Linked DNA regions of Salinivibrio kushneri. The protein of the gene in region 1 interacts with the protein of each later gene in a pairwise test. Links are inferred from orthologs where the notes say so. Each region holds a gene or a part of one and is shown on either strand. Other genes may lie near its edges.

What was found.
Region 2: the proteins of groL (region 1) and malE interact in binary tests that used the Escherichia coli proteins (3 or more experiments, as listed by UniProt). The link is inferred for Salinivibrio kushneri from one-to-one orthologs.
Region 3: the proteins of groL (region 1) and aceE interact in binary tests that used the Escherichia coli proteins (3 or more experiments, as listed by UniProt). The link is inferred for Salinivibrio kushneri from one-to-one orthologs.
Region 4: the proteins of groL (region 1) and N8M53_RS06640 interact in binary tests that used the Escherichia coli proteins (3 or more experiments, as listed by UniProt). The link is inferred for Salinivibrio kushneri from one-to-one orthologs.
Region 5: the proteins of groL (region 1) and grpE interact in binary tests that used the Escherichia coli proteins (3 or more experiments, as listed by UniProt). The link is inferred for Salinivibrio kushneri from one-to-one orthologs.

What each region holds. Positions count from the first base shown.
Region 1 is NZ_CP114588.1:2,574,941-2,581,112, reverse strand. What follows is about bases 1,585-4,566. They hold groL (chaperonin GroEL), read left to right. Parts: upstream 1,585-2,241; coding sequence 2,242-3,891; downstream 3,892-4,566. Other genes in these bases: N8M53_RS11825 (SMR family transporter), read right to left, coding at 3,974-4,306; N8M53_RS11835 (co-chaperone GroES), read left to right, coding at 1,908-2,198; N8M53_RS11840 (MATE family efflux transporter), read right to left, coding at 1,585-1,689. Also shown: N8M53_RS11845 (MarR family transcriptional regulator), read left to right, coding at 1-370; more of N8M53_RS11840, read right to left, coding at 340-1,584.
Region 2 is NZ_CP114589.1:541,833-547,800, forward strand. Bases 1,813-4,590 are described here. They hold malE (maltose/maltodextrin ABC transporter substrate-binding protein MalE), read left to right. Parts: upstream 1,813-2,499; coding sequence 2,500-3,681; downstream 3,682-4,590. Other genes in these bases: malK (maltose/maltodextrin ABC transporter ATP-binding protein MalK), read right to left, coding at 1,813-2,000; malF (maltose ABC transporter permease MalF), read left to right, coding at 3,772-4,590. In the rest of the region: more of malK, read right to left, coding at 861-1,812; more of malF, read left to right, coding at 4,591-5,319; maltose ABC transporter permease MalG, read left to right, coding at 5,331-5,968. UniProt on the Escherichia coli protein: Part of the ABC transporter complex MalEFGK involved in maltose/maltodextrin import. Binds maltose and higher maltodextrins such as maltotriose.
Region 3 is NZ_CP114588.1:409,029-415,398, forward strand. What follows is about bases 1,240-4,419. They hold aceE (pyruvate dehydrogenase (acetyl-transferring), homodimeric type), read left to right. Parts: upstream 1,240-1,552; coding sequence 1,553-4,219; downstream 4,220-4,419. Other genes in these bases: pdhR (pyruvate dehydrogenase complex transcriptional repressor PdhR), read left to right, coding at 1,240-1,463; aceF (pyruvate dehydrogenase complex dihydrolipoyllysine-residue acetyltransferase), read left to right, coding at 4,232-4,419. Also shown: 1,6-anhydro-N-acetylmuramyl-L-alanine amidase AmpD, read left to right, coding at 1-453; more of pdhR, read left to right, coding at 690-1,239; more of aceF, read left to right, coding at 4,420-6,094; lpdA (dihydrolipoyl dehydrogenase), read left to right, coding at 6,280-6,370. UniProt on the Escherichia coli protein: Component of the pyruvate dehydrogenase (PDH) complex, that catalyzes the overall conversion of pyruvate to acetyl-CoA and CO(2).
Region 4 is NZ_CP114588.1:1,401,504-1,407,666, forward strand. What follows is about bases 1,535-4,507. They hold N8M53_RS06640 (3-deoxy-7-phosphoheptulonate synthase), read left to right. Parts: upstream 1,535-2,479; coding sequence 2,480-3,535; downstream 3,536-4,507. Other genes in these bases: N8M53_RS06635 (protein adenylyltransferase SelO), read left to right, coding at 1,535-2,310; N8M53_RS06645 (YajQ family cyclic di-GMP-binding protein), read left to right, coding at 3,588-4,070; N8M53_RS06650 (substrate-binding periplasmic protein), read right to left, coding at 4,146-4,507. Outside these bases: N8M53_RS06630 (efflux RND transporter permease subunit), read left to right, coding at 1-743; more of N8M53_RS06635, read left to right, coding at 841-1,534; more of N8M53_RS06650, read right to left, coding at 4,508-4,883; N8M53_RS06655 (NAD-dependent malic enzyme), read left to right, coding at 5,364-6,163. UniProt on the Escherichia coli protein: Stereospecific condensation of phosphoenolpyruvate (PEP) and D-erythrose-4-phosphate (E4P) giving rise to 3-deoxy-D-arabino-heptulosonate-7-phosphate (DAHP).
Region 5 is NZ_CP114588.1:2,162,669-2,167,177, reverse strand. The notes cover bases 1,602-4,509. They hold grpE (nucleotide exchange factor GrpE), read left to right. Parts: upstream 1,602-2,687; coding sequence 2,688-3,332; downstream 3,333-4,509. Other genes in these bases: dnaK (molecular chaperone DnaK), read left to right, coding at 3,528-4,509; nadK (NAD(+) kinase), read right to left, coding at 1,633-2,514. In the rest of the region: DNA repair protein RecN, read right to left, coding at 1-1,450. UniProt on the Escherichia coli protein: Participates actively in the response to hyperosmotic and heat shock by preventing the aggregation of stress-denatured proteins, in association with DnaK and GrpE. It is the nucleotide exchange factor for DnaK and may function as a thermosensor.

The DNA.
Region 1 (6,172 bases):
TGGATTGTCGCGTCCAGAATGGCGCGTGCTGGCCTCTTTGGGCGCACGGGATGGCGTGATGGCGAAAGATTTAGCCGCAGAAACGCGGCTGGATAAAGTAAAAGTGTCGCGCTTGCTTACCCGTTTAGAGCAGCATCAGTTGGTGGAGCGGCGCGCGTGCCAAGGTGATCAGCGCGCTGCGTTAGTCCATTTGACCGACAAAGGGCGCACCCATTATCAGACCATTGTTCCCAAGGTGCTGGAGTGGGAAAAAGCCATGCTCGAGGGACTCAGTGCGGCGCAGTATCAAGCGCTTTATCAGGCGTTAGATGCGTTGCAGCACCGCGTTCATGAGCTGGCTCAGACGGACAGTGACGCCGCGAGTGTCTGACGGCGCAGCACCACGGCATACAGGTACGCCATAATACCGGCCAGTAGATTGGCAATGGCGATTCCCGCAAACAGACCATGGGTACCGTTGACCATGCCGCCCAGCCATGCACAGGGCACTAAGAAGACAAACAAACGCACTAGGTTGCAGGCGAACGAATGCAGCGAACGCTTCATGGCATTCAGGCCGCCGACCAATAACATCAAGGTGCCTTGTAAGCCGTAACTGGCCGGGACCACCATTAAATAGTGGGCAATTTCTTGTTGAACTCGCACATCGTCACTGAATACATCCGCAATCAGATCGATAAAAGGCCACAGCGACAAGTACAAGGCAAACTGAAACAAGATGGCAAAGCGCATCGCGCTAAACAGCGCTTGAAAGGCCCGTTGATGGTATTGCGCACCAAAGTTTTGCGACATTAAGGGCGTGAGCGATGACGTCATCGCCATCATCACAATTAATAAAATGGCTTCAATGCGTTGAGCGGCGCCATAGGCGGCAACGCTTTCTGTTCCCTGTGAGGCAAGCATCATCATTAAAATGGCGCCTGCGGCTGGGTTTAAGGCATTGGTCATTCCAGCCGGCATGCCAATTTTAAGGATTTGACGCACATCAGTCGCTAGCTTGGTCCATTGCGGTGCCATCAGCAGCCGCTCACGGCGGATAAGAATACTCAGTGCGGCTATCAATGCGCCGGCCCAGCTGACGGCACTGGCGATGGCCGCCCCTTGCACACCCAGTTCGGGAAATGGACCCAAGCCGAAAATCAGTAAGGGGTCGAGCGCCCCATTAATCAGGCCGGATACCATCATGATTTTCGCCGGCGTTTTCGTGTCGCCCGTGGCACGGATAGCCGCGTTTCCTGCCATGGGTACCACAAGTAATGGAATGGTGAGGTACCACACTTGCATATAGTCATGGATTAACGGCAATAAGTTGTCGCTTGCCCCCAACGCGGAGAACACTGGGTCGATGGTGGCCGCCCCCAACCAGCCGACGGCCATCACCATGAAGACCGCCAACATCAAGCCGTGACTCGAGACCCGCGCGGCATCTTGATGATCGCCCTGACCAAGCAATCTTGCCACCAAGGCAGCAATACCGACTCCTAATCCGAGCGTGATGGAGTTAACCGCAAAGGTAATAGGGAAGGTGAAGCTCACCGCGGCTAATGCTTCCGTGCCAAGCAGTGAAATAAAGAAGGTATCCACCACATTGAACATGATGATCGCAAATAGCCCAAATACCATGGGCACGGTCATCTTACGTAATGTGAGGTTAATCGGGGCAGACAGCAGCCCGTGTTTGTCGTTCATAATCTCTTATCACTGGGTTGGGACGGCTTACCCTAGCGGATCCTCACAATCGGAGAAAGTTGCCAGTCTAAAAAAACAAAAAAATTGCTGTAAAACCCTTGGGAAAGAAAAAGGGCGTCCCCACATAGGGAGTTACATCAGGAACCGGACGCATGTACGGCCTGTGTGCATACTTACTTCATCAAACGGAACATCATTACTAATTCAGGAGACGACCGATGAACATTCGTCCACTACATGATCGCGTTATCGTTGAGCGCCAAGAAGCTGAGTCTAAATCAGCGGGCGGCATCGTGTTAACTGGTTCTGCTGCAGAAAAGTCTACCCGCGGCAAAGTGCTGGCGGTAGGCAAAGGCCGTATTCTTGAAAACGGCAACGTGCAGCCATTGGACGTTCAAGTGGGTGACACTGTTATCTTCTCTGAAGGCTTTGGCACCAAGACGGAAAAAATCGAGGGTCAAGAAGTTCTGATCTTGTCTGAAAGCGACATCATGGCAATCGTTGAATAATTCATTTCACCTCCAATCAATAATGTAAGAAAGGAATAGAATCATGGCTGCTAAAGACGTTAAATTTAGTGACGACGCGCGTGCGAAAATGCTCGAAGGTGTGAATGTTCTGGCTGATGCCGTGAAAGTCACACTGGGCCCTAAAGGCCGTAACGTAGTACTAGACAAATCATTCGGTGCCCCAACCATCACCAAAGATGGTGTCTCTGTTGCACGTGAAATTGAACTGGAAGACAAGTTCCAGAACATGGGCGCACAAATGGTGAAAGAAGTAGCGTCTCAATCAAACGACGCTGCGGGTGACGGTACGACTACCGCTACAGTATTGGCGCAATCCATTGTTAATGAAGGCTTGAAAGCAGTAGCGGCAGGCATGAACCCAATGGATCTAAAGCGCGGTATCGACAAAGCGGTTGTTGCGGCGGTTGAAGAGTTGAAAAAACTGTCTGCGCCTTGCACCAGCAACAATGCGATTGAGCAAGTGGGCACTATTTCTGCCAACTCTGACCACACCGTTGGTAAAATTATCGCACAAGCGATGGAAAAAGTCGGTCGTGACGGTGTCATCACCGTTGAAGAAGGTCAATCACTGCAAGACGAACTGAGCGTCGTCGAAGGCATGCAGTTCGACCGTGGTTACCTGTCTCCTTACTTCATCAATAACCAAGAAGCCGGTAACGTTGAGCTGGATAACCCATTTATCCTGCTGATCGACAAAAAAGTGTCGAACATTCGCGAGCTGCTACCAACCCTTGAAGCGGTTTCTAAAGCCTCTCGTCCACTGCTTATTATTGCAGAAGACCTTGAAGGTGAAGCGCTGGCAACCTTGGTGGTTAACAACATGCGTGGCATCGTTAAAGTCGCTGCAGTGAAAGCCCCTGGCTTTGGTGACCGTCGTAAAGCGATGCTGCAAGATATCGCAACCTTGACAGCAGGTACTGTGGTTTCTGAAGAAATCGGCATGGACCTAGAGAAAGTGACGTTGGAAGACCTGGGTCAAGCTAAGCGTGTTACCGTCACCAAAGACAACACCACCATCGTTGACGGTGTGGGTGAGGAAGCTGCGATTGAAGGGCGTGTTGCGCAAATTCGTCAGCAAATCGAAGAAGCGACGTCTGATTACGACAAAGAAAAACTGCAAGAGCGTGTAGCTAAGCTAGCTGGCGGTGTTGCGGTGATCAAAGTCGGTGCGGCGACTGAAGTCGAGATGAAAGAGAAGAAAGATCGCGTTGAAGATGCTCTGCACGCAACACGTGCGGCGGTTGAAGAAGGCGTGGTTGCCGGTGGTGGCGTTGCGCTTATTCGCGCAGCGAGCAAAGTTGGCGAGCTGAAAGGTGATAACGAAGAGCAAAACGTGGGCATCCGTGTCGCACTGCGCGCTATGGAATCACCACTTCGTCAAATCGCGACTAACGCGGGTGACGAAGACTCAGTGGTTGCTAACAAAGTGAAATCTGGCGAGAACCACTTTGGCTACAATGCATCAACCGGCGAATACGGTGACATGATTGAGATGGGTATTCTTGACCCAACCAAAGTAACACGTAGTGCACTACAGTTCGCTGCCTCTGTTGCGGGTCTGATGATCACCACTGAAGCCATGGTTACCGATCTGCCACAAAAAGACGGTGGTGCTGATATGGGCGCTGCTGCTGGTATGGGTGGCATGGGCGGAATGGGCGGCATGATGTAATCGCCTCTCCCTCCCTGAAATGAAAAAACCCAGCTTCGGCTGGGTTTTTTCGTTGTGTGCTGTCAGGATCTATTTTTAATCTTTAGTGTGTTGAGGTGGATGAGAATATGTTCATCACGGCCACACCAGAGACAATCAATGCCATTCCGATCACCGCCGGCGCATCCAGCTTTTGATCAAAGACCAGCCAACCAATTAAAGCAATCAATGTCACGCCCGCGCCGGCCCATATGGCATAGGCGATGCCTACGGGAATTGCGCGCAAAGTGAGGGCGAGTAGATAAAAAGAGAAACTGTATCCCACCACCACTAATATCGAAGGAACGAGCTTAGAAAAGCCGTCACTGTTTTTGAGTGATGCGGTTGCAATCACCTCTGCCACAATAGCAAACCCTAGAAAAAGCCAATGCTTCATATCGATGACTCCCAAGTGAGAAACAGGTGAGCCATGCTACCAGCCAATTTTTATGATGTATGCCTCATTTTGAGTGGAGAAGAGTGAAAGATACGATCGGGCATGTAAGCCAAGGTGAACACTGGCGGCAAAATATAGGGGGTAAAATAGACAAAAAAACTTGTTTTGTACGAATTTCGCTCAGGTGAGATTTTTTTTAAAAAAAGGGGTTGCGGTAAAAACTGAGATCTCTATACTGCGCTTCCTGTTGACGGGGCAACGAGACGCAAGTCACGAAATGCCGACCACGAAGTCAACATGCTCTTTAACAATTTGACCTATGCAATCTGTGTGGGCACTCGTTGAGAATAGACAAAAAGATTTATTCGATGAACTGAGTGACCAATTCATGTTGGTGCAGCCTTGAGCTGTTTTGATTTCACTTTTTTAAAAGTGGATGCCAACAGGAGCACAGTCAATTCGTTTGTCTCGTAAGAGACGAACAAAACAGTATTTATCGAGCCGTTTGTCTTTCCTTTTGGGAAAGCGAACAAAAAAACTTAAATTGAAGAGTTTGATCATGGCTCAGATTGAACGCTGGCGGCAGGCCTAACACATGCAAGTCGAGCGGAAACGGCAGCATTGAAGCTTCGGTGGATTTGCTGGACGTCGAGCGGCGGACGGGTGAGTAACGGCTGGGAACCTGCCCTGACGAGGGGGATAACCGTTGGAAACGACGGCTAATACCGCATAATGTCTTAGTTCATTACGAGCTGGGACCAAAGGTGGCCTCTACATGTAAGCTATCGCGTTGGGATGGGCCCAGTTAGGATTAGCTAGTTGGTAAGGTAATGGCTTACCAAGGCAACGATCCTTAGCTGGTTTGAGAGGATGATCAGCCACACTGGGACTGAGACACGGCCCAGACTCCTACGGGAGGCAGCAGTGGGGAATATTGCACAATGGGGGAGACCCTGATGCAGCCATGCCGCGTGTGTGAAGAAGGCCTTCGGGTTGTAAAGCACTTTCAGCAGTGAGGAAGGTAATGTACTTAATACGTGCATTGCTTGACGTTAGCTGCAGAAGAAGCACCGGCTAACTCCGTGCCAGCAGCCGCGGTAATACGGAGGGTGCGAGCGTTAATCGGAATTACTGGGCGTAAAGCGCATGCAGGCGGTTTGTTAAGTCAGATGTGAAAGCCCGGGGCTCAACCTCGGAACCGCATTTGAAACTGGCAGGCTAGAGTCTTGTAGAGGGGGGTAGAATTTCAGGTGTAGCGGTGAAATGCGTAGAGATCTGAAGGAATACCAGTGGCGAAGGCGGCCCCCTGGACAAAGACTGACGCTCAGATGCGAAAGCGTGGGTAGCAAACAGGATTAGATACCCTGGTAGTCCACGCCGTAAACGCTGTCTACTTGGAGGTTGAGGTTTAAGACTTTGGCTTTCGGCGCTAACGCATTAAGTAGACCGCCTGGGGAGTACGGCCGCAAGGTTAAAACTCAAATGAATTGACGGGGGCCCGCACAAGCGGTGGAGCATGTGGTTTAATTCGATGCAACGCGAAGAACCTTACCTACTCTTGACATCCAGAGAACTTTCCAGAGATGGATTGGTGCCTTCGGGAGCTCTGAGACAGGTGCTGCATGGCTGTCGTCAGCTCGTGTTGTGAAATGTTGGGTTAAGTCCCGCAACGAGCGCAACCCTTATCCTTGTTTGCCAGCACATAATGGTGGGAACTCCAGGGAGACTGCCGGTGATAAACCGGAGGAAGGTGGGGACGACGTCAAGTCATCATGGCCCTTACGAGTAGGGCTACACACGTGCTACAATGGCAGATACAGAGGGCAGCGAAGCTGCGAAGTGGAGCGAATCCCTTAAAGTCTGTCG
Region 2 (5,968 bases), on another replicon or contig:
ATTCGCCAAGAGTCGGTGTATCGACGCTATCACCACGACACGCTGACGTTTCCATTAGTCTATGCGTTTAGCGAGAACTATGTATTGCCACTGTCTCATGATGAAGTGGTGTATGGAAAAGGCTCGCTAATCGGTAAAATGCCCGGTGACGAGTGGCAGCAAACTGCCAACTTACGTGCTTTTCTTGGGTATATGTATGGTCAGCCAGGTAAAAAGCTTAACTTTATGGGGGCGGAAATCGGTCAGACCGCGGAGTGGAGCCATGACAGTCAGCTTGAATGGCATTGGTTGCAATACGACCGCCATCAAGGTATTCAAGCATGGGTGAAAGCGCTGAACCACCTGTATGTCTCGACGCCGGCGCTGCATCGTCTCGACTGCGACCCAGCAGGATTTGAGTGGCGCTTAAAAGACGCAGCCGATCTCAGTGTGATTGCACACGAGCGGCTTGGAGATGACGGCTCGCGGATGCTGGTGGTGAGTAATTTCACTCCCGTCCCCCGGGATGGTTTTCAGCTGGGTGTGCCGATGAGTGGTGACTACCAATTGGTATTAAACTCGGATGATGAGGCGTTTTGGGGCAGTGGGTACCCCGTTTACGCAGCGCTTAGCACCGATAAGAGCGCGGCGCACGACCAGCCCCAATCGCTAACATTGAACCTCCCCCCATTAGCCACTGTGTTTTATCGCTGGCAAGGGTGAAGGCACTTACTCTCTTTAGGCTACAACGTGAAGATTACGCCAAGTTAACCCTTGGCGTTTTTCTTTGCTCGCCCTGTACATAGCGCTTTTCTTCTCTGAGTGGATACCGTAAAAAAGGCCGCGAATGCGGCCTAGTCGTTGTCTTTTACGAGGTGATGTTACGCCGCGTCTTCTTCATCAACGAAGGTGACGCCATTTTCACGATGCAGGCGCTTGCACGCTCGACCGTCACTGTGGAACAAATGACAGCGATGGGCTGGAATGCCAATCGCGTACTTTTCGCCGGGCTCAATCTCAACCGTATCGAGCTGGCGATAGATCACATCCGCGTCTGCGCTTTCAAGGTTGAGATAGATTTGCGTTTCGTTGCCCAACTTCTCGACAATGGTTGCTTCCCCTTCAATTTGCGCGTCGCCGTCTTTGGCGGCCACCAAATGCTCAGGACGAATGCCGAGAGACATGCGATCGCCGCGCGTGACGGTTTTGCCATCGACAGGCACCCAGAAGCTGGCCCCTTCACTGAGCTGTACTTTGACACGGTTTGGCTCGACATCTTCAATAAAGACACTCATGAAGTTCATCTTCGGTGAGCCGATAAACGACGCGACAAAGCGGTTTTGTGGGTAATGGTATAGCTCGAGCGGTTTGCCCACCTGTGCGACTCGGCCCTCATCCAACACCACAATTTTGTCTGCCATGGTCATGGCTTCAATTTGATCGTGGGTGACATAAATCATGGTACAGCCAAGTTGGCGTTGCAGTTTGGTGATTTGTGCGCGCATTTGTACGCGTAGGCCAGCATCAAGGTTGGAAAGTGGCTCATCGAGTAAGAATACACGAGGTTGGGAGACGAGTGTGCGGCCAATCGCGACACGTTGACGTTGTCCGCCAGACAACGACTTGGGTTGTCTGTCGAGTAGGTGACCGAGTTGTAAGATCTCTGCCGCTTGATGAACGCGCTTATCGACTTCCGCTTTATTGGTTTTTGCTAGTTTCAAGCCAAACGACATATTGTCGTAGAGGTTTAGGTGGGGATACAACGCGTAAGATTGGAATACCATACCGACGCCGCGCTTCGAGGGCTCAACCTCATTGACGCGCTGATCATCAATATAAAGATCGCCCGACGTAATATCTTCCAGCCCCGCTACGCAGCGTAATAGGGTGGATTTACCGCAGCCAGATGGACCGACAAAGACAACAAACTCGCCATCTTTAATCTCTAGGTCAACGTTTTTTGAAATCATTACATCGTCGTCATACGCTTTACAAACGTTTTTAAACGTGACACTTGCCATGTCGCTCGCCCTCAATCGCTTTTCATTAATTCGGCTCAATACGCATTATAGGTGGCTGTGCTATTCAATATCGGCCATTTTCGAGCGTTATCTTTTTTGTTGAACGCTGTTTGGTTACTGACTAAGCACATTGGATGCATTCCACCCGATGCTTTTTGATGTCAGGCAGTGTCGCGTATCTGCGCAAGCGGCACATCCTCCCGTGGACAATTATTACAGGGGGAGTAGGCGGGGAGGAGGATAATCTCCTCCCTAAATTGATTTGAGGGCGTACATCACAAAATGATTAGCAAATTAGTTGAAGTTGATCACGTACCGTTTATTTTTGTGAACCGCATCATTAGCGACGAGCGATATGGATCACGAATTCGCTCGCATAGAGGCAGGGCGTAGAAGCCAGGATGATGAGGAATACACGGGAATTACCCATGATAGACCGTGAAATACAGCTCATCCTCCATGGAATCGTGCTACACCTCAGTAGAAGAAGGATAGAAAGATGAAAAAATCACTTAGCGCTGTTGCTCTCGGTACCCTGATTGCACTGGGTTCATTTGGCGCCAATGCCAATATCGAAGAAGGCCAACTGACGATTTGGATTAACGGAGACAAAGGCTACAACGGCCTTGCCGAAGTGGGTGACCGCTTTGAGCAAGACACGGGTATTCCTGTCACTGTTGTTCACCCTGATGGCCTGCAGGATAAGTTCCCGCAAACAGCGTCTACCGGCGATGGTCCAGACATCGTATTTTGGGCGCATGACCGTTTCGGCGGCTACGCAGAATCAGGCCTGTTGGCAGAAATCCGCCCTTCAGATCGTCTTAAAGAAGGCATGGTCGACTTTGCTTGGGATGCGGTGAAATACAAAGGCAAATACGTCGGTTATCCAGTGGCAGTGGAATCGCTTTCGCTTATCTACAACAAAGATTTGGTGCCTAATCCACCAGAAACGTGGCAAGACGTGGTTGAGATGGATGCCAAGCTCAAAGAGCAGGGTAAGTCAGCCATCATGTGGAACCTAAAAGAACCGTACTTTACATGGCCATTGATGGCGGCTGATGGCGGTTATGCGTTTAAGCAAACGGCCAATGGCTATGATGTGAAAGACGCCGGCATCAATAACCAAGGTGTGCATGACGCACTGCATTTCATGAAGCAGATGGTGAAAGACGGTGTGATTTCATCTGACATGGACTACTCGGTCTCTGAGTCTTCTTTCAACCAAGGTGACACAGCGATGACCATCAACGGCCCATGGTCGTGGGGCAACATCGAAAAGTCAGGCATCAATTACGGGGTAACCACTTTACCTACCTTCCAAGGTGAAGCGTCTAAGCCTTTTGTGGGTGTACTTAGTGCCGGTATTAGCACCGCGTCGCCAAACAAAGCACTGGCAGTTGAGTTTTTGGAAAACTACCTGCTGACGAAAGAAGGCCTTTCGACGGTCAATGCGGATAAGCCCCTAGGTGCAGTGGCGCTGAATGCTTATCAAGCAGAGCTGGCTCAAGATAGCCGTATTGCGGCGACCATGGAAAATGCCAAACATGGCGAAGTAATGCCAAACATTCCACAAATGAATGGATTCTGGGCGGCTGCCAAAAACGCCATCATCAATGTGGTCGATGGTCGCCAAAGCGTCGAGGAAGCGCTCGACGATGCGGAAACGCAAATGGTCAAATAAGCTCTATCTGCAGGGGGGCTTGCCTCCCTGCATTTTTTAAAAACTATGTGAGTAGCGTTCCTTATGCAGTCAGTCCAAGGTTCCCAAGCTATGACAACGTCAGGCTCTTCTTTGCCCAGCAGCACAAAAGCGTTCATAAAATGGGCGTTACTGGCTACTGTGGCCATTATCAATGGCTATGCCACCGTCTTGATGTATTCGCGTGGTGAAACCGCCTTTGCCCTGTTAACTGTGGTATTAACCGCACTAGCGCTGTACATTTTTGGCAGTAAAAAAACATACGCCCATCGCTATATCTATCCAGGTATCGCGGGGATGATCCTCTTCATTATTTTTCCGTTGGTTTATACTGTCGGGCTGTCATTCACCAACTATAGCGCCAAAAACCAACTCTCTTTTGAGCGCGCCCAGTCCGTATTACTAGAGCGAACCTTTCAAAGTGGCGACAGCTATCCTTTCTCTTTGTATCAAACGGATCAAGGCGTCCGTATTGTGGTGGAGGGCGAGAACACACGCTATGCTACCAAGCCATTTGAATTTGCAACGCTGGCCGATGAAAACTTGTCACTTAGCCCGATTGACAGTGTTGAGGGACAAAAAGCGTCACTCCGCGATGTGATTCAAAATCGAGAGGCGCTCGGTAATCTAGATTTGCAACTGTCAGATGATCAAACCATTCGTATGAGTGGGTTACGTAAGTTCGCTGCCATTCAATCGCTCTATAGCCTGCAGGACGATGGTCGCACGCTAATCAACAATAAAACCGGTGAGACGCTTAAACCTAACGATGAGATAGGCTATTACCAACCGGTTAATGCCTCCGGTGAATTTGTTGGCGACACGGTGTCACCCGGTTATGTGGTGCAAATTGGCACGGATAACTTTGAGCGTGTATGGACGGACGAGGGCATTAAAGAGCCGTTTATTGGCATCTTTATCTGGACGATTGTCTTTTCCGTGCTCACCGTTGTGTTTACCCTCTTTATCGGTTTGATATTGGCGAGCTTGGTGCAGTGGGAAGAGCTGAAAGGTAAGTCGATCTACCGCTTGTTATTGATCCTTCCGTATGCGGTACCCGCCTTTATTTCAATTTTGATTTTCCGTGGTTTGTTTAACCAAAGCTTTGGTGAAATCAACATGGTCTTGGAAGCCCTGTTTGGCATCAGTCCGAATTGGTTCTCTGACCCGTTCTTGGCGCGGAGCATGGTGCTCACCGTTAACACCTGGCTGGGTTTCCCTTATATGATGATCCTCTGTATGGGCTTGCTTAAAGCGATCCCCGATGATCTCTACGAGGCATCCGCGATTGACGGCGCGAATTTCGTTCAGAACTTCACCCGTATTACGCTGCCGATGATGATTAAACCGTTAACACCGCTGCTGATTGCCGCTTTTGCTTTTAACTTCAATAACTTTGTGATGATTATGCTGTTAACAGAAGGTGGGCCAAACCGCATTGGCACCACTGAGCCGGCCGGCTATACCGACTTGCTGGTCAGCTACACCTATCGCATTGCCTTTGAAGGCAGTGGTGGCCAAGACTTTGGTCTGGCAAGTGCCATCGCCACTCTGATTTTCTTGATTGTCGGCGCACTGGCGTTAATCAACCTTCGTATGACGCAGAAAAACGAGCACTGAGGGACCTAAATATGGCAATGGTACAAGGTAAATCCTTAAAATATCGCGTCTGGGCAACCCATATTGGCTTGTGCTTATTTTTGGCGCTGATCCTATTCCCGCTATTAATGATTATTGCGATTTCATTCCGTGAAGGGAATTTCGCCACTGGGAGTTTGATCCCGAAAAATCCATCACTTGAACATTGGAAATTAGCACTGGGTTTCTCGGTGACAAATCCTGATGGCACGGTCACGCCGCCGCCATTCCCCGTTCTGTTGTGGCTGTGGAACTCGGTAAAAGTGGCAGGTATTACCTCGCTGTTTATCGTGGTGCTCTCGACGACGTCGGCGTATGCCTTTGCCCGTATGCGATTTAAAGGCAAGCAAACCATCTTGAACGCGATGATGATCTTTCAAATGTTCCCCGCGGTGTTGGCATTGGTGGCTATCTATGCCTTGTTTGATAAGTTGGGGCAGTACATTCCGTTCTTGGGGCTCAACACGCACGGTGGTTTGATCTTTGCCTACTTGGGCGGGATTGCATTACATGTTTGGACCATTAAAGGCTACTTCGAAAGCATTGATGGTTCATTGGAAGAAGCCGCAGCACTGGATGGCGCCACCCCATGGCAGGCGTTTAGGCTGGTGTTGCTTCCGCTCTCCGTGCC
Region 3 (6,370 bases), 2.2 Mb from region 1 along the record:
TTGCTGGTGATCCACAACATCAGCCTGCCGCCCGGTCAGTTTGATGGCCCCTATATTGAGCAGTTTTTTCAAGGGCACCTCGATCCGGCTGAACACCCTTATTTTGCCGAGATCGCATCGCTTCGCGTCTCTGCCCACCTACTGATCCGACGAGATGGAAGTGTGATCCAGTTTGTACCATTCAGTGCGCGTGCATGGCATGCTGGCGCTTCGTGTTTTGACGGTCGGCAGCAATGTAACGATTTTTCTATCGGTATTGAGCTAGAGGGCACAGACACACATCCATACACCGAACAGCAGTACCAATCGTTAGCGGCGATCACGCAGACGCTGATGCAGTACTACCCAGCCATTACCCGTGATCGAATCACAGGACACCAACATATTGCCCCAGGACGTAAAACGGATCCTGGCGCGGCGTTTGACTGGAAAAAGTTACACGCACTGATTTAAATGCCTATGGCGTTGACCGACACAAATGGTCTGACCAATTTTGAGGGGCTGAGTATTCGTGGCTGTCAGGCTAAAAATACACAGGTTTCCATGATGTCAATCAAAGTTCAGGTGGACAGAATACCCGCTGTCTGGTAACTTTAGGGATCAATAAAGTAATTGGTCTTACCAATTTACAATCAGTCAGTTTCTGCAGCTAAGCACCATGCTCTGGGTGCAGATGGTCAATAAATACAATGGCATATCAGCGAATTCGTCAACCTAAACTCTCGGATGTAATTGAAAAAGAACTCGAAGGCTTAATTCTGGAAGGGACCTTGTCTCCAGGCCAGAAGTTACCGCCTGAACGAGAGTTAGCGACGCAATTTGATGTGTCTCGCCCGTCAGTGCGCGAAGCGATTCAACGGCTTGAAGTGAAAAAGCTACTGACGCGCAAGCAAGGTGGCGGCACCTTTGTCAGTGAACGCCTTTGGCAACGCTTCTCTGAGCCACTGCTAGAGTTATTGGCGGACCATCCAGAAACCCAACTTGACTTACTGGAGTCACGACATGCCCTAGAGGGCATTTCTTCGTATTTTGCCGCACTACGGGGCACAGAAGAGGATTTTTCTCGTATAGAAGACTGTCATGATGCCATTCGTCAAGCGCAGAAAAACGGGGACTTAGAGGCAGAAGCATCGGCTGTGATGCAGTATCTCGTTGCCGTAACGGAAGCGGCGCATAATGTGGTGTTACTTCATATTATGCGTAGTCTCGCGCCGTTACTGGAACAGAATATTTTGCAAAATTTTGAGCTACTTTATCGCCGTCAAGAGACGGTGGAAAACGTCAGCCGACACCGAGCTGAGATAGTGGATGCGATTACCGCTGGTGAACCAGAAAAAGCCAGACAAGCGTCGCATGCACACTTGGCTTACATTGAGGAAACTCTGTTGGATCTTGGTCGAGAAGAAAGCCGTCGCGAACGGTCTCTACGTCGAATTCAACAACGCAAGGACGAGTTGGAGTAGCCTTATTCGCATCTATAGAAACGCGAAAGGCACTGCAGCTGCGACAACGTTTGTTTTGTACGAGTCAATCAACGAAAGGATAGATCGCCATGTCTGAAGTCATGAAACATGACGTGGACGCACTTGAAACACAAGAGTGGTTGCAAGCTCTTGAGTCAGTCGTTCGTGAAGAAGGTGTAGAACGTGCCCAGTTCCTTCTGGAGCAAGTATTAGGGCAAGCACGTTTAGACGGTGTTGACATGCCAACGGGCGTGACCACCAACTATGTAAATACCATTCCTGCTGATCAAGAACCTGCTTACCCAGGTGATGTGAATCTGGAACGCCGTATCCGTTCTATCATTCGTTGGAACGCAATCATGATCGTGTTGCGTGCGTCCAAGAAAGATTTAGAGCTGGGTGGCCACATGGCATCATTCCAGTCTTCGGCGGCATTTTATGAAACCTGCTTTAACCACTTCTTCCGTGCGCCTAACGAGAAAGACGGTGGCGACCTGGTGTATTATCAAGGTCATATTTCTCCAGGTATCTATGCGCGTGCCTTTGTTGAAGGCCGCTTGAGCGAAGAGCAGCTCGACAACTTCCGTCAGGAAGTTGATGGCAAAGGGGTGTCTTCATATCCACACCCGAAACTAATGCCTGAGTTCTGGCAGTTCCCAACCGTTTCTATGGGTCTGGGTCCCATCGCGTCTATCTATCAAGCGCGTTTCCTCAAATACCTCAACGGCCGTGGTCTAAAAGACACCTCTGAGCAGCGTGTTTACGCGTTCCTCGGTGACGGTGAGATGGATGAACCAGAGTCACGCGGTGCGCTATCATTCGCGGCGCGTGAAAAACTGGATAACCTTTGCTTTTTGATTAACTGTAACCTGCAGCGCCTTGATGGCCCTGTAATGGGTAACGGTAAAATCGTTCAAGAGCTGGAAGGCCTCTTTAAAGGCGCTGGCTGGAACGTGATCAAAGTGGTTTGGGGTTCCGGCTGGGATAAACTGCTGGCCAAAGACACCTCGGGTAAATTACTGCAGTTGATGAATGAAACCATCGACGGTGATTACCAAACCTTCAAATCAAAAGATGGTGCCTACGTGCGTGAGCACTTCTTCGGCAAGTACCCAGAAACAGCCGCCTTGGTTGCGGATATGACTGACGAAGAAATCTTTGCGCTTAAGCGTGGTGGCCATGAGCCATCAAAACTGTTTGCGGCCTTTAAAGCGGCCCAAGAGTGCAACGATCGCCCAACCGTTATCCTAGCGAAAACCGTTAAAGGCTATGGCATGGGTGAAGCGGCAGAAGGCAAAAACATCGCGCACCAAGTGAAGAAAATGGACATGACTCATGTTCACGCTATGCGCGACCGCCTTGGCCTGCAAGACTTGCTGTCTGATGAAGACGTACAAAACCTGACGTACCTGAAGCTGGAAGAAGGCTCTGCCGAGCACGAATACCTGCATGCGCGCCGTAAAGCCCTGCACGGTTACACGCCGCAACGTCTGCCTAACTTTACTAAAGAGCTGACGCTGCCAAAACTGGACGACTTCTCCGCATTGCTGTCTGAGCAAAAGCGTGACATCTCGACCACCATGGCATTTGTGCGCTCTTTGAACGTACTGCTGAAAGACAAAAGCATTGGCAAAAACATTGTGCCTATCATTGCCGACGAAGCACGTACTTTCGGTATGGAAGGCCTGTTCCGTCAAGTAGGTATCTACAACCCACACGGTCAGACTTACACCCCAGAAGATCGTGGCGTGGTGTCTTATTACAAAGAAGACCAAGGCGGCCAAGTACTGCAAGAAGGGATCAACGAGCTAGGCGCGATGTCATCGTGGGTAGCGGCAGCGACCTCTTACAGCACTAATGATCTGCCAATGATCCCATTCTACATCTACTACTCAATGTTCGGCTTCCAACGTGTTGGCGACATGGCGTGGATGGCGGGTGACCAGCAAGCGCGTGGTTTCCTATTGGGTGCTACTGCCGGTCGTACTACCCTGAACGGTGAAGGCCTACAACACGAAGACGGTCACAGCCATATTCTGGCGAGCACTGTACCTAACTGTGTTTCTTACGACCCAACCTTCGCGTACGAAGTGGCAGTGATCATGCAAGACGGTATCCGTCGTATGTACGGTCCTGACCAAGAAAACATCTATTACTACCTGACGCTGATGAATGAAAACTATCATCAGCCAGCCATGCCTGAGGGCGCGGAAGAAGGTATCCGTAAAGGTATCTACAAACTAGAAACCTACACGGGCGACAAAGCGAAAGTTCAGTTAATGGGCTCTGGCACCATCATGACTGAAGTGCGCAAAGCGGCGAAACTGCTTAGCGATGAGTTCGGTGTGGCGTCTGACGTATACAGCGTGACTTCGTTCAATGAGCTGGCACGTGACGGTCAAGATGTCGATCGCTTCAACATGCTAAACCCAGATGCAGAAAGCAAAGTGCCTTACATCCAAACCGTGATGGGCACAGAGCCAGCGATTGCTGCTACCGACTACATGAAGAACTACGCTGACCAAGTTCGTGCGTTTGTCCCTGCTGAATCTTATAAAGTGTTGGGTACAGACGGCTTTGGCCGCTCTGACAGCCGTGAAAACCTCCGTCGTCACTTCGAAGTGAACGCAGGTTATGTGGTTGTTGCGGCACTTAATGAGCTGGCTAAGCGTGGCGATGTTGATAAGAAACTGGTAGCTGACGCTATCAAGAAATTCGACATCGATACCAACAAAGTAAACCCGCTGTTCGCGTAAGAGGCTGAAATAATGTCAATCGAGATTAATGTACCTGACATCGGTGCGGATGAAGTAGAAGTGACTGAGATCCTTGTCAGCGTGGGTGACAAGGTTGAAGAAGAGCAGTCGTTAATCACCGTTGAAGGTGATAAAGCATCCATGGAAGTCCCTGCATCACAAGCGGGTGTGGTCAAGGAAATTAAAATTGCCGAGGGTGACAAAGTCACCACCGGCTCTTTGATGATGATCTTTGAAGCGGAAGGCGCTGCACAAAGCGCGCCAGCGCAAGAGGCGGCACCTGCTGCTGCCCCAGCAGCCGCATCAGAAATCAAAGAAGTGCACGTGCCTGATATCGGCGGCGATGAAGTTGAAGTGACCGACATCATGGTGGCGGTAGGCGACAGCGTCGACGAAGAGCAATCATTGATCACCGTTGAAGGCGACAAAGCCTCAATGGAAGTGCCGGCACCGTTTGCGGGTACCGTTAAAGAGATCAAGATTGCCTCGGGTGACAAAGTGTCAACTGGCTCTCTTATCATGATGTTTGAAGTCGGCAGCAGCGCCTCTGCTGAGGCGCCTGCACAAGCTGCACCTGCGGCCCCAGCCGCGTCGGAAAACAAAGACGTAAACGTTCCTGACATTGGCGGTGATGAAGTCGAAGTGACTGACATCATGGTCGCTGTAGGCGATACGGTTGAAGAAGAGCAGTCACTGATCACCGTTGAAGGCGACAAAGCGTCAATGGAAGTCCCTGCACCGTTTGCAGGTACAGTTAAAGAGATCAAAATCGCCGCGGGCGATAAAGTGTCTACTGGCTCGCACATCATGGTGTTCGAGGTGGCGGGTAGCGCACCCGCAGCGGCACCTGCTGCAGAGGAAAAATCTGCGCCTGCGCAAGCACCAAAAGCGGAAGCCCCAGCAGCAGCTAAAGCTGACGCCGGTAAAGACGAGTTCGTCGAAAACAAAGAGTACGCCCATGCGTCACCTGTTGTTCGCCGTCTTGCGCGTGAATTCGGTGTTAACTTGGCGAAAGTCAAAGGTACTGGCCGTAAAGGGCGTGTACTGAAAGAAGACGTGCAAGGCTACGTGAAAGAGGCGCTGAAGCGTCTTGAGTCTGGTTCAGCGTCTGGCTCAGGCGACGGCAGCGCACTTGGCCTGCTCCCTTGGCCGAAAGTGGACTTCAGCAAATTCGGTGAAACCGAAGTGAAGCCACTGTCTCGCATCAAGAAGATCTCGGGTGCGAACCTGGCACGTAACTGGGTGATGATCCCGCACGTGACCCAGTGGGATAACGCTGATATCACTGAAGTGGAAGCGTTCCGTAAAGAGCAAAACGCGATCGAGAAGAAGAAAGAGTCGGGCATGAAGATCACCCCATTGGTGTTCATCATGAAAGCGGCGGCTAAAGCGCTGGAAGCTTTCCCTTCATTCAACGCGTCACTGTCTGAAGACGGTGAAAGCCTGATCATGAAGAAGTATGTCAACATCGGTATCGCGGTTGACACACCAAACGGTCTGGTTGTGCCTGTCTTTAAAGACGTCAACAAAAAAGGCATTCACGAGCTGTCTGAAGAGCTGATGGTGGTATCGAAGAAAGCTCGTGCCGGTAAGCTGACGGCGTCAGATATGCAGGGTGGTTGCTTTACCATCTCTAGCCTAGGTGGCCTCGGCGGTACGGCATTTACGCCAATCGTTAATGCACCAGAAGTGTCTATCTTGGGTGTGTCTAAGTCAGAAATGAAGCCAGTATGGAATGGTAAGGATTTTGAGCCTCGCTTGATGCTGCCGCTGTCGCTGTCTTACGACCACCGTGTGATTGATGGTGCCGAGGGTGCGCGTTTTATTAGCTACCTCAACGGCCTACTGTCTGATATTCGCCGTTTGGTACTCTAATCGCAATACCAACAACCCGACTGACCGGTTAAAGGTCGGTCGGGAATTGTTGTGCAGCTCACAGGCTATGGGTTTTTATTTTTCAGCCCATTAACATGGCTGTAAACTGTGGCTCCCAGATACCCACAACAATAAAAAATTACCGCTCTTAGCCTGTCAGGGAATAAGACTATAACGAGGTCAGAATGAGTAAAGAAATCAAAGCGCAAGTCGTCGTCCTTGGCGCTGGTCCTGCTGGATACTCCGCCGCTTTCCGCTGTGCCGACCTAGGTTTGG
Region 4 (6,163 bases), 1.2 Mb from region 1 along the record:
CGATCCCCCTTGCACAAATTGCCACTATTGACATGGTCTCAGCTTTAAGCGTGATACAACGCGAGGATCTCGAACCAACCATTACCGTTGAAGCACGTAACCTTAAAATGTCACCCGAGGATATGGCACCCATACTGCAACCCCAGCTCGACGCTCTTCGTGCCCAACTGGCTCCAGGTCATCACATTGAATTTGATGGTATTGTCAAAGATGCCAAAGTGGGCCGGGCAGCAATATTTGCTGGCTTTCCCCTCTGTATTGGCCTGTGTCTTCTCCTACTCGTCGCGCAATTCAATGGATATAAACGGCCCATCATTATCTTATTAACCATTCCATTGGTTATTATTGGGGTGGGTATAGGTATCACCGTCATGAAGGCATCATTCAGCTTTATGGTGATCCTTAGCCTTTTGGCATTGGCAGGTATTATTGTCAACAATGCGATTGTAATGATCGAGCGGATAGACATTGAGCGAGGAATGAGGGATAAGTCCGATCTTGACGCCATTGTCATTGCCTGCTCTCGACGCCTTCGACCAATCACCATTACCACCGTCACTACCATCGTCGGTTTGCTCCCCCTGATCCTGGGTAAAGATGTTCTCTTTTATGGCATGTCGGTCAGTATTGCTTTTGGCTTAGTGGGCGGAACAGTTTTAACGTTATTTATGGCACCTGTGCTTTACAGTTTGTTATTTCGTATTGAAATATCTGATCACGAATCGGGGAGCGAAGACACCTGAGGTATTACAGCACCGGCCATGATATACCCCTACATTCTATCCCTTGTTAGCCACAGCCAAGCTGTTACGCTTAAACCATAAAACCAAGGGGGAAGATATGGCAGTATTTGATGGTGAACACATTCGGTTTAGCTTTAGCCAACTAGGCCGTGCTTTTGGCAATCCAGTGAAACCTACACCCCTCGATAATGGCCGGCTTTTAACGTACAACGCCGCGCTGGCTGATGAGCTTGGATTAACGACGGCAGACATTCACAGTGAAACCTTTCGCGCCATTCTGTCGGCAGAGGCGCCCCTAGCAGGCCGTCAACCCTTTGCAATGAAATACACAGGGCACCAATTTGGCCAGTATAACCCTGAACTCGGGGATGGCCGTGGTGTGTTATTGGGAGAGTGGCGTGATGATAAAGGCACACTCTGGGATTGGCATTTGAAAGGGGCGGGAAAAACGCCATACAGCCGCCACGGTGATGGACGTGCGGTGTTACGGTCGACACTTCGTGAATATCTCGCCAGTGCGGCGATGAAAGGGCTTAACATCCCTACCACGCAGGCGCTTGCCATGGCCACCAGCGATACCCCGGTGATGCGCGAGCGCATCGAGACCGCCGCAACGCTACTTCGCGTTACCGAGAGCCACGTGCGTTTCGGCCACTTCGAGTATTTGTTTTACAGCCAGCAGCACGAGGCGCTGGGTACGCTGGCGGACTATGTCATCGCACGCCACTTCCCTGAGCTTGCCGAGGCTGAGACCCCCTATGCCGCATTGCTACAAGAAATTGTCGAACGCACAGCCGAAATGATTGCCCTGTGGCAAGCAGTCGGCTTTAATCACGGCGTGATGAATACCGATAACATGTCGATTTTAGGTCAAACCTTTGACTATGGCCCCTATGCCTTTTTGGATGATTTTAACCCCAGCAATATTTGCAACCACACTGATTACGCTGGGCGATATGCCTTTAATCAGCAATCTGCCATTGCGCTTTGGAACCTCTCTGCGCTGGGGTATGCATTTACTCCGCTGCTTGAAAGTGACGTGATTAACGACATTCTCGGCGGCTACGAGCATCATCTCCAAGTTGCTTACAGTAAGGTAATGCGCAATAAGCTGGGGCTCTCCGATGCCCAGCAAGGAGACAGTGATTTGTTCAACGCCCTGTTCTCGTTGCTCGAATCTCAGCGCGTCGATTACACCCTGTTTTTTCACAGACTCAGCCACATCACTCAAGACGAGTTACTAGGTGCAAAGGCTCTCAGTCAGTTTAACGATCTCGTCTCAGATGCCGATGCCTTGACCGCTTGGTTAAGCGAATACCACCAACGGGTAGCGGATCATGACGACGACCCTCGCCTCGCTTGCATGCAGGCCACCAACCCAAAGTTTGTTTTGCGTAACTATTTAGCTCAACAAGCCATCGAGGCTGCCGAACAGGGTGACATGCAGCCAACGCATGATTTAATGCGCGTACTGGCTGACCCTTTTGGATCACACACCGGATTAGACCATCTTGCCCGACGGCCCAATAATGATGAAAAAGATCTGACGCTAAGCTGCTCATCCTAACGCGTTGTGCGCCTCCGCCACTGCTCTTGCTGAGGCGCATAATGCGCAGCCTAGAAGGCATTCTGATAAGAAAAATCCAACAGATGTCACATTGGTGCTTTCATAGACCGTGTTTTTTGCTATCTTACTGGCTTCGCAACAGATTAAGATATGAGGAAGGCTGTCCTCTATGCCACTGAAAACCGATGAGCTTCGAACACGCGTGGTCGATACCATGCCTACGCCCGCAGAGGTGGAAGCTGCCCACCCCATCAGCGACAGTGTTGCTCACCATATCACCTCCGCACGACAGGCGATCAGTCGTATTCTCAATGACGACGATAAAAGGCTGCTAGCGATTGTTGGTCCCTGCTCTGTTCATGACCCCGACGCGGCCCGTGATTACGCAGCCAAGCTTAAACCGCTTGCCGATAAGTACAGCGATCAATTATTGGTGGTGATGCGCACCTATTTTGAGAAGCCACGCACTGTGGTCGGTTGGAAAGGCCTTATCAATGACCCGCACCTTGACGGAAGCGGTGATATTCGTGCGGGCCTATTTACGGCGCGCGAGCTCCTGCTCGATATCAACAAAATGGGACTGCCGACCGCTACCGAGTTTCTCGACATGATCACGGGTCAGTATATCGCTGACTTGATCAGCTGGGGAGCGATTGGCGCCCGCACGACAGAATCACAAATTCATCGTGAAATGGCCTCTGCTCTGTCCAGCCCAGTTGGATTCAAAAATGGTACAGACGGCAACATCCGCATTGCCGTCGATGCCATTCGCGCGAGCAGAGAGTCTCATCTGTTCTGCTCACCCGATAAAAATGGCAGCATGACCATTTATCGCACCGCTGGCAATCCAGATGGCCACGTCATTTTGCGAGGTGGCCATCAGCCGAACTATTACGCCCAGGATGTGAAAGCGGCCGCGCAAACGCTAGGTGACTTCGGGCTACCTGCCAAGCTTGTGGTAGACTTCAGCCACGGTAATTGCCAAAAACAGCATCGCCGCCAGCTAGATGTGTGCGCAGATGTTGCTGAACAGATCCGTCATGGCGAACAAGCGATTGCCGGCATCATGGCTGAGAGCTTCTTACGAGAAGGCAATCAGACCATGGGTGACGTGCAATCTCGCGTGTATGGACAGTCGATCACGGACCCCTGTCTGGGTTGGGCCGATACCGAGCGCCTACTCGAACAACTGGCGGATGCCGTCGCGGCGCGCAACAACCTGTAATGACTGACGATTTATCGGCGTGACTGACTCACGCCCCAATTAGGAAAAGACTATGCCTTCATTTGATATTGTCTCTGAAATTGACAACGTTGAGCTAAAAAACGCAGTGGATAACGCCAATCGAGAACTTGCAACTCGCTTTGACTTTCGTGGTGTAGAGGCCAGCTTCGAACTCGATAAAGAAACCGTGAAAGTGACGGCTGAAGCGGATTTTCAGGTTAACCAAATGATGGACATGTTGCGCAGTAACCTCGCTAAGCGTGGTGTTGACGCACGCGCAATGGATACCCAAGACATGGTCCACTCTGGCAAAACCTTTTCTCAACAGGTTAAATTTAAAAACGGTATCGAAACGCCTGTCGCGAAGAAAATCACCAAAGCAATCAAAGATGCCAAGATGAAGGTACAAACGCAGATTCAAGGCGAACAAGTGCGCGTCACTGGCAAAAAGCGTGATGACCTGCAGGCGGTGATCCAATTAATTAAAGAAAGTGATTTTGAGCAGCCTTTCCAATTTGAAAACTTTCGCGACTGATCATCACGTATCTTGACCATAAAAAAACGGGCCAACTTAGCCCGTTTTTTCATTCATACAGATGATTAACCTGTGCTATTTGTACTTGCTTTTAATTTCATCGAGCGTGCCATCAGCCGTCGCCTGATCAATGCCCGCTTGCAGCTTCTCTACATAGCTGTCTGGCGTGTTGTTACTAAAGCTATAGTAAAGCTGAGACTCATCCAAGACATGAACCACTTCAAACTGGCTGGTATCAATATTGTTTTGGCTCATGATAAAGGCACTGACGTTTTCCTCGTACGCCCACATGTCTACTCGCCCTGCAGCCAGCTGTTTGGCCAACAAATCGGCTTTGGGTGATAAACGCAGCGCACCTTCATCGACACCCATTGAACGTAACAAATGCTCACCGACGTCATCGCGTACAACGCCTACTTTATAGTTGGCAAAGTCACTCGCACTGTCGATAGTGATCCCTTTGCTTTTAGGAGCCCATACGACAATTTTGGTGTCTGTAATCGGCCCTACCCATTTAAATTTATCTTCCCGTTCATCCGTTCGTGTGGTGGAAAACAGTACCGTATTAGGCTCAGACAGTGCCGTGGCATAACCACGTGCCCATGGCTGAATTTTCACTTGGTCTCGGCTCACCGGATCGCCCGCGGCTTCTGTCGCAGCTTCGAGGAAATCAACCGCAATCCCCTTTAATTCACCACGCTCTTCATAGTTAAACGGCGGATATACCTCAGTGATATAATCAAGATCACCTAAGTTTGCAGCGACTGTGGTGGTTGAGAAAACCAGCAAGCTGGCGGCAATAAGTGACTTCATTGGACTACCTCTTTTAACCTTCCATTAAATGTGCTCAGCCAACATTGTTATTATTAGCTCATACCAAATTGGGGGAGTTGAATAGAACAAGGCGTGGCCTTATCGTTATTAACTCACCTTTTCTAGTGTAGTCAGCTTCCATGCCCCTTGCGCAGTTTTGCTAGAGGTTGTGATCTAACTTCGGTTTTTTCTCTCTACAAGCATTTGAATAAACAAATAAAAAGGAGCCAGGTGGCGCTGGTGACGACTTTAAATGCGCTCTCATCTCTCTCTGCTGAACCCGCACAATCAAGTAAAAAAGTTGAATTAGGTCACCATTCATGCCTAAACTTTGTTCCCAATTACAGCGTAGTTATGGGTTATCTCAGACCAACGCCATTAAAGCGTTTAGCAAGGGATCATTTTTGCCACGAAGGCACCAGATAGTACCCAATACTCATCATCGACCTAATTAAAAGACAATATCGAGTCTGATCATTCATGAATAACCAAAAACGTCCTCTCTATATTCCCTATGCGGGACCGGCCTTGCTAGAAACACCACTGTTGAATAAAGGAAGCGCATTCAGCGTCGAAGAGCGTAAGTTTTTTAATCTCGAAGGCTTGTTGCCTGACGCCATCGAAACGATTGAAGAACAAACTGAGCGTGCCTACCAACAATATCAGCGCTTCGAGAACGATATCGACAAGCATATTTATCTACGCAACATCCAAGATACCAACGAAACGCTTTTTTATCGGTTGGTTTCTAACCACATCACCGAGATGATGCCTATCATCTACACCCCGACTGTCGGGGCGGCCTGTGAGAACTTCTCCAATATCTATCGTCGAGGCCGCGGGCTTTTCATTTCCTACCCTAACCGCGATCGCATTGATGATGTGCTCAACAACGCCTCTCGTCACAACGTCAAAGTGATTGTGGTCACCGATGGCGAGCGTATTCTTGGCCTGGGCGATCAGGGGATTGGCGGTATGGGCATCCCGATTGGTAAGTTGTCACTTTACACGGCTTGTGGGGGGATTAGTCCAGCCTACACACTTCCTATTGTGCTGGATGTAGGAACCAACAACCCACAACGCCTTTCCGACCCCATGTATATGGGCTGGCGTCATACCCGCATTAGCGGACAAGAATACGACGCCTTTATTGAAGAGTTTATCCAAGCCGTTCAGCGTCGCTGGCCGGATGCCTTGATTCAATTTGAAGACTTTGCGCAAAAAAATGCTATGCCGATCCTGGAGCGATATAAGGATCGAGTCTGCTGCTTTAATGACGA
Region 5 (4,509 bases), 410 kb from region 1 along the record:
AGTCGCCAAGTTGACGTAAGAGTTTACCCACAATCGCGGCGGTTGGCCCACTGATCCCCACATCGACTTCATCGAAGATAAGGCTTGGTGTTTCAACCTTCTGGGCGGTGATCACTTGAATGGCCAGCGAGATCCGAGACAGCTCGCCGCCGGAAGCAACTTTAGACAGCGGCTGTAAAGGCTGACCGGGGTTCGTCGACACAAGAAATGCCACCGCATCTCCGCCTAGTGGACTGAGGTGGGTCTCCGCTTTATTCTCGACTTGGATCTCGAAGCTACCATGTTCCATGCTCAGCTGGTGCATGCTTTGCGTGATCAGTTTGTTCAACTCTTTGGCATAGCGACGACGGCTTTTGCTCAGCTTTTCAGCGGTGTCGAGGCAATCTGCAAATTGTTGATCCACTTGTGCTTGAAGCTGCTCAATGGCTTCATCGTTATGTGCCAGTTTCTCCAACTCTCTAATCAACTGCTGGTGGGTGTCATACAATGCTTCAGGTTGGACATGATGCTTGCGAGACAAACTCATGATGGTACTCATACGTTGATCTAGATACTGAAGGCGTTGAGGATCCATATCGAGCTGGTCAAGATAGCTACTTACTTCTTGGCTCGTCTCTTGGGTTTGGATCCGCGCCTCTTCGAGCATTTCAGCGAGTGGTGAAAAGTGACTGTCTAGTGCTGCCAGTTCACTTAAGCGCTGTTGGGCCGCCGTCAGTAAACTCAATGTGTTGGTCTCTTCGCCATCACTGAGTAAGTCCACCACCGCTTGACTGGTCATGGCGATATCGCCACTGTTTGACAAGCGCTTATGCTCTTCTTCAATGTGCTGGTATTCCTCTTCACCCAATGCGAGTTCATTGAGCTCACCCACTTGATATTCCAAAAGCTGTTGCTGAGCGTCAATGTCGTCTTTTTTCTTGATCAGTGCTTTCAGCTCATTTTTAGTGCGGCGCCAGCGCTGGTAGCGTGTTGCCATTTTATCCAGCAAGCTTTGGTGACCAGCGTATTGGTCTAATAACGTAATTTGGTGTTCAGGGCGTAACAGTTGTTGATGCGCGTGTTGGCCGTGGATATTTATCAATAGTTGCCCCAACGCTTTTTGCTGTGAGGCAGGTACGGGGTTACCGTTGATATAAGCGCGTGAGCGGCCTTCTTTGGTGATCACTCGCCTTAATATGCAATCATCACCGTCTTCCAGTTCGTTATCTTGCAGCCAGCGACGCGCGGCACTGTTTTGCTCGAGGGTGAAACTGGCAGAAATTTCTGCGCGTTTCTCCCCGGGGCGCACCATGTTGGCATCGGCACGATCACCAAGGCACAACCCTAGCGCGTCGATAGAAATAGATTTACCCGCCCCGGTTTCACCGGTGATCGCCGTCATGCCTTTACTAAACTCCAGCTCCAAGGATTTAACGATGGCAAAGTTTTGAATGGTTATATCGGCTAACATAGAGAGACACCTGTATCTATCAACAACTGTGTATAGATACAGTATATACTGTTTTTTCATCCAGTGAACACTGTGTGGCGAGAATTCTTGTTAATGGGATGAGCCGCACAAAAATTGCGCATTAAAAAAGCAGGAAAACCTGCTTTTTATTGGATACATGCAAGAGGCAAGAAACTGCTGACTTAAAACAACTTGGACGACCAACCCAGCTTTTTTCGTAACGTGTTGTAATAATTGTAATCTTGAGGGTGAATGAGTTTGAGGGTGGCGGGGCTTTTGTAAATATGCACCTCATCCCCCGGATTAACCGGCAGAGAGACTTGGCCATCACAGCTCACTTCGAGTGTCCCACGGTTGTCAGGAGAAACCAGTAATTTTATACGGCGGTTGCCATCGACAACCAATGGGCGGCTCGACAATGTATGTGGGAACATAGGCACAAGCGAAATCGCATCGAGGCTGGGAGATAAAATAGGGCCACCGCCGGATAGGCTATATGCGGTTGAGCCGGTGGGGGTTGAAATAATGATCCCGTCCGATCGCTGTGAGAAGGCAAACTGCTCGTTAATGTACACCTCAAACTCAATCATGTGTGCAACTTGTCCGGGATGAAGTACCGCTTCATTCAATGAGGCGTTATGGCTTTTTACCTGATCGTGGCGATGAATTTCGGTTTCGAGCAAAAAACGGTCTTCGTCCACGTAATCGCCATTTAATACCGCTTCTAGCGCATGTTCAAAGGCTTCGGGATCTAAGTCGGTGAGAAAGCCAAGGTTACCGCGGTTAACACCAATAACTTTAATGTCGCAGCGAGACAGTACACGCGCGGCGCCGAGCATATTGCCGTCCCCACCTATCACAATGGCCAAGTCGGCGTGTTGGCCTATGGTCACGAGATCCAAATAATGGGCATCTGGCAAGCCAAGATTGGCGCTCAAGCGTGTATCAATGCACACCTCATAACCGCGTTCAGTTAGCCAGTGATAAAGGCCGATGTGTGTGTTAACCGCTTCCGGGTTACGAGGTTTGCCAATCAGGGCAATGCGCTGGAATGGTGTCGACATAATCAGGATCTCATCGTTATTTGTGCCCAGTATAACGCGGTAAAAAAGCGATTGTCGTGATTTGCGTTATGCGGGCGGTTGAATCATAAAGATTCATCCCCATAATACTTTCGTCAATCAAGTTGAATAGTCCCAGTGGCGTGCTGGGCAATGCCATTTGTGTCGGAGTGATCATGAGCGAAGAACAGAAAGTGAAGCAAGAGCAGGAAGCGAAGAAAGATGCGCAAGCTGCTGAAGCCAAAGGTAAAGAGCAGGCCGCTGAGCAACAAGCAAGTGGTGGTGCAGACATTGAACATGAAGAAACCGCAGCCATGATTGCGCGCATCACCGAGCTAGAAGCAGCGCTTGAGGCAAGCGAAGCCAAGGTGCAAGAGCAGCAAGATAGTGTGCTACGTGCTCGCGCTGATGTTGACAACATGCGTCGTCGCACCGAGCAAGAAGTGGATAAAGCGCGCAAGTTTGCCCTAGAGAAATTTGCCGGTGAGCTTTTACCTGTGATTGATAACCTTGAGCGTGCGGTCGAAATGGCCGACAAGGAAGACGAATCAATCAAGCCAATGGTTGAAGGGGTTGAGCTGACGCTGAAAACCATGATGGACACCATTGATAAGTTTGGGTTGAAAGCGATCGACCCTCAAGGTCAACCGTTTGACCCAGAATTGCATCAGGCGATGACCATTCAAGAAAGCGCCGAGCATGAGCCAAACACCGTGATGATGGTGATGCAAAAAGGCTATGAACTAAACGGTCGAGTTGTGCGTCCAGCCATGGTCATGGTGTCTAAAGCGCCGCAAGGTAACGTAGACGAAAAAGCCTAATCAGGCTCGGGAGAAGGGCCTTACCAAACTCGATTCGGTGTTTTTTTTGCCTTCTCCCCTTGAAAAGCATTTGGCTGCCCTTATTTAAACGGCAGCACTAAATAAAAATTGCGGTGAGGGGTTGAACCTCTCACAGTTACCCCCACATAAGGGGTAACGCATTAAAGCCACAGAACGAATTTCGGAGAGCACCAGATGGGTAAAATCATTGGTATTGACTTGGGTACAACCAACTCATGTGTCGCCGTACTTGACGGTGAAAAAACGCGCGTCATTGAGAACGCAGAGGGTGATCGTACAACACCATCGGTTATCGCTTACACACAAGATGGTGAAACACTTGTCGGCCAGCCTGCGAAGCGTCAGGCAGTGACAAACCCAGAAAACACCCTGTTTGCTATCAAGCGTCTGATCGGCCGCCGCTTCGAAGATGAAGAAGTGCAGCGTGATATCAGCATCATGCCTTACAAAATTGTTAAGGCAGATAACGGTGACGCTTGGGTTGAGGCGAAAGGCCAAAAAATGGCTGCGCCACAGGTGTCTGCTGAAGTCCTGAAGAAAATGAAGAAAACCGCTGAAGATTTCCTCGGTGAGGAAGTCACCGGCGCGGTAATTACTGTCCCTGCTTACTTTAACGACTCACAGCGTCAAGCAACCAAAGATGCTGGTCGTATCGCAGGTCTAGAAGTTAAACGTATCATCAACGAGCCAACAGCAGCGGCACTGGCTTACGGCCTAGACAAAAAAGGCGGCGATCGCACAATCGCTGTGTATGACCTAGGTGGTGGTACCTTCGATATCTCTATCATCGAAATCGATGAAGTAGATGGCGAGCAAACGTTCGAAGTATTGGCCACAAACGGTGATACTCACCTTGGTGGTGAAGACTTCGATAACCGCTTGATCACCTACTTGGTTGACGAGTTCAAAAAAGAGCAAGGCATCGACCTACGTCAAGACCCGCTAGCGATGCAGCGTGTTAAAGAGGCAGCTGAGAAAGCGAAGATTGAACTGTCTTCTGCGCAGCAAACAGACGTGAACTTGCCTTATGTGACGGCGGACGCAACCGGTCCTAAGCACATGAACATCAAAGTGACTCGTGCCAAGCTTGAGTCTCTGGTTGAAGAGCTGGTTCAGCGCTCACTGGAACCAATGAAAGTAGCACTGGCCGATGCCG